DNA from 2 places in the Vagococcus lutrae genome. Region 1 is predicted to be linked to the other one. Evidence: predicted binding sites of a transcription regulator. Region 1 holds the regulator's gene; the other holds the start of a gene.
The links. Region 1 encodes HrcA, which represses chaperone genes, less so after heat shock. Its sites were predicted from a motif close to TTAGCACTCNNNNNNNNNGAGTGCTAA; they were not measured.
Positions count from the first base shown of each region.

Region 1 (2,210 bases):
AGTTTGTTGTTCCTAAGTCAATACCAATAATTTTACTCATCATTAAGTTCCTCTTTTCTTTTATGTTTTATTTTTATTGTGCAACGATAACCATTGAAGGTCTTAAAACTCGGTCGTGTAGTTGATATCCTTTTTGTAATACGGTCACTACTTCGTCTGCTTGTTGCCCTTCTTCTAATGGTACAGTTTGTACCGCTTGGTGGACATTAGGGTCAAAAGTTTCGCCTAAAGCTTTGATTTCTTCAATGCCGGCATTTTTCAATGCAACAATAAAGCTTTCATAGACCATTTCAATTCCCTTTTTCAAGCTTTCTCCCGTTTCTTCTGACACTTCAATATCGAGTGCACGTTCTAAGTTATCTAATGCTGTTAAAAGCTCTTTACCTAGATCTTGCGAACGATACTTTAACAATCCTTCACGCTCTTTTTGGAATCGATTACGCATGTTTGCTATTTCAGCTTGGGCGCGTAAAAACTTATCTTCCATTTCAGATAAAGATTCTTCTAATTCTTTAACAGGATCTACTTCTTCTACCGTTGTTTCTTCAACAATCTCCTCTTGTTGTTCTTCTTCAGCCGCCGTTACGTCTTCGTCGATAGGCGCTACATGTTCTTCGTTATGCTCTGTCATGCAAACCTTCCTTTCTCTTTCTAAGATGTGGAAAACGAGTCAATCAAACGATAATAATCGGTCAAATGATTCGCTAATTCATGGCGAAAGACATCCATTAAACCAAACATCTTAGCATAAGACATATTGGTTGGACCTAAAATTGCAATCGTTCCTTTTCCATGTCCAGGAACTTGATACGAGGCTGTCATCAGACTCATCCTTGCCAGTTCATCTTTTTCAAGTTCGTTACCAATCTTGATTTCTATGCCATCATCTGGTACCTCAATTAATGACACAACTTCATCGTGATTATCCATTAAAGAATAAATCGATTTAAATGAGGGTACATCTGAAAACAAATCAAAATCGAGTAAATTCATTTTCCCACTCACATATACTTTCTCTTCAAATGCCTGACCTAATGCCATTTCAAAAATATCCATGACACTGCCTGGCGATTGAAAATATCGTTGTAAAATCAATGGGATTTCTGTCCGTAATTTATGATAAACGGTAATCAAAGGTTCTCCGATTAGTTTATCATTAATAATTCGCACGATTTGTTCAATGTCCGAACTTGAAATCGATGGTGGTATCGTGAATATCTGACTTTCAACATTTCCCTTATCCGTTACAATAATAGCCATCAATTGTTGATTGTTTAAAGGAACAATTCTAAATCCTGTCAGTCGGCGCTCATTGATTTCAGGTCCCAATGAAAACGCCGTATAGCTTGTTAAATCAGAGAGTATTTTCGCTGATTGCTGAATAATATCGTTAATCTCACGAAAATCTTTACGAAATGAGGTTTTGATTCTACTTACTTCTGCTGGTGTCATCGATCTTGGCTGTAAAAGGTGGTCGACATAAAATCGATAACCTTGAACAGAAGGGATTCTTCCTGAAGAGGTATGCGTTTTTTCCAAGTAACCTTTTTGTTCTAAGGCGGCAAGGTCATTACGTATCGTTGCAGAACTCGCCTTAACTCCAGCGTTCATTAACGTTTTAGATCCTACAGGCAATCCGTCAGAAGTATAAAGTTGAATAACCAACTTTAATATTAACTGTTGGCGTTCTGTCAGCAAACTCTCACCTCCTCTGATTTTTTAGCACTCTTATTGTATAAGTGCTAACTACATTATCTAGTATAACAACCTGTGTTTTTTTTGTCAACAGAAAAGACCAACAAATTAGCACTCTTTATAATTGAGTGCTAATTTGTTGGTCATTGTTATTTATCTAATAAGAAACGCTGAAAAACATTGTTCCCAAGTGCTAAGCCTCGACGCGTTAAGGCGATATGTTGCGTATCTTTCACAAGCAACTTTTCTGCAACAAGTTCTTCAATAACATTCCCAAAAACTTCATCTAGGGATTGTTTAAATTTTTCATAGAATAAGGCATATGAGACGCCTTCACGTTTTCGCAAACCTAAAAACAATTCTTCTTCCATACGAGCCTGTTCAGTTAAAATTTCTTCATCACGTATAGGCCTTTTCTGTTCTTTTAATGGCTGCATATATTGCTGTATCGGACCGAAATTACGATAACGCACACCATCTAAATAACCGCTAGCTCCAGCACCTAGTCCATAGTA
Region 1 covers NZ_CP097017.1:290,024-292,233, reverse strand. The annotation lists gene dnaK (molecular chaperone DnaK) at 1-40, opposite strand, end outside; gene grpE (nucleotide exchange factor GrpE) at 74-631, opposite strand; gene hrcA (heat-inducible transcriptional repressor HrcA) at 652-1,698, opposite strand; gene hemW (radical SAM family heme chaperone HemW) at 1,845-2,210, opposite strand, start outside.

Region 2 (2,210 bases), 590 kb from region 1:
ATAGTAATGTGAATTCCAGAACGATGGGTAAACAACAATACTGGAAAGGGAGAAAATCATTATGAAAACACAAACAATTCCTCGTGCAACTGCCAAAAGGTTGCCGTTGTATTATCGCTATTTACGCGTATTATTAGATTCAGGGAAAACAAAAGTTTCCTCTACAGAATTAAGTGAAGCAGTGAAAGTTGACAGTGCGACAATTCGTCGTGACTTTTCTTACTTTGGAGAACTTGGTAAACGTGGCTACGGTTATGACGTAGAAAGTTTATTAGAATTTTTTGGTAAGATTTTAACAGAAGACCGCTTAACAAATGTGGCGCTTATCGGGGTTGGTAACTTAGGTAATGCGTTATTAAACTACGGGTTCCACCAAGGGAATAATATCCGTATTAGTGCGGCGTTCGATGTGAAAGAAGATCTAGTTGGCCGTATTGTCGAAGGAATTCCTGTCTATCCAATGTCAGACATGGTCGAGCAAATTAAACAACAACAAATTGAAATTGCAATTATGACGGTTCCTTCTTCTGCAGCGCAAGATGTGGCAAATCAATTAATCGAAGCAGGGGTTCGTGGGATTATGAACTTTACGCCAGTTCGTTTAACAACGCCAAAACATGTGCAAGTGCAAAGTGTTAACTTGACACATGAATTGCAAACCTTAATTTACTTCTTAAATCATTATGGCGAAGATCAGTCCACTACTAACTAAATTAAAAGTTACTACACATTTTGTAGTAACTTTTTTTGTTTGTTAAATCGATCATAGCAAAAGACTTGCCAAAAAGAAAAAGAATAGGTATTATAATAAGTGGATTAGCACTCTTAATCATTAAGTGCTAAAAGATAAAACTAAATGGAGGGATTTACATTGTTAAAACCATTAGGAGATCGTGTCATTCTGGAAGTGGCAGAACAAGAAGAAGTAACAGCAGGAGGATTAGTCCTGACATCTGCTTCCAAAGAAAGACCTCAAATTGGAACAGTTATCGCTGTTGGTGAAGGTCGCACTTTAGAAAATGGAGACAAACTTCCATTATCAGTTAAAAAAGAAGACCGCGTTTTATTTGAAAAATATGCGGGATCTGAAGTGACACATGAAGGAAAAGATTATTTAATCTTACATGAAAAAGACATTATCGCAATAGTAGAATAAAAATTCGAGAGGTGATAGAAATGGCAAAAGATATTAAATTTTCAGGTGACGCACGCGAAGCAATGGTGCGCGGAGTTGATACATTAGCAGATGTAGTAAAAGTAACATTAGGACCAAAAGGACGTAATGTGGTTTTAGAAAGAGGTTACGGTTCGCCACTTATTACTAATGATGGGGTAACGATTGCAAAAGAAATCGAATTGGAAGACCATTTTGAAAATATGGGAGCACAATTAGTTTCTGAAGTAGCGTCTAAAACGAATGATATTGCTGGAGATGGTACAACAACAGCAACAGTTTTAACACGTGCTATTGTTCGTGAAGGATTGAAAAACGTTACAGCTGGTGCTAACCCAGTAGGTATTCGTCGTGGTATCGAGCTAGCAACGAAAGCAGCCGTTGAAGGACTTCACGATATTTCTCGTCCAGTTGAAACAAAAGAAGCGATTGCTCAAGTTGCCGCAGTATCTTCTGGTTCACAAAAAGTGGGAGATTTAGTTTCAGCAGCCATGGAAAAAGTAGGTAACGACGGCGTTATCACGATTGAAGAATCAAAAGGGATTGAAACTGAATTAGATGTGGTAGAAGGAATGCAATTTGACCGCGGTTATCTATCACAATATATGGTGACAGATAACGATAAAATGGAAGCTGTTTTAGAAGATCCATATATTTTAATTACAGATAAGAAAATCTCAAATATTCAAGATATCTTACCATTATTGGAACAAATCTTACAACAAGGTAAACCATTATTAATCATCGCTGATGACGTTGATGGAGAAGCATTACCAACGCTAGTGTTAAATAAAATTCGTGGAACATTTAACGTAGCGGCAGTTAAAGCACCAGGATTTGGTGACCGTCGTAAAGCGATGTTAGAAGATATTGCTATCTTAACAGGTGGTACTGTTATTACAGAAGATTTAGGATTGGATTTAAAAGACACGACAATCGAAGCGCTTGGTCGTGCGAAAAAAGTAGTAGTGGATAAAGATAATACCACTATCGTTGAAGGGGCAGGAGCAACAGATGCCATTCAAGAACGTGTTAG
Region 2 covers NZ_CP097017.1:1,761,925-1,764,134, forward strand. The annotation lists gene M2919_RS08535 (redox-sensing transcriptional repressor Rex) at 62-712, shown strand; gene groES (co-chaperone GroES) at 872-1,156, shown strand; gene groL (chaperonin GroEL) at 1,177-2,210, shown strand, end outside.
Region 2: a site for HrcA is predicted at 817-843, ahead of groES (co-chaperone GroES). Genes of this name have one in related genera too.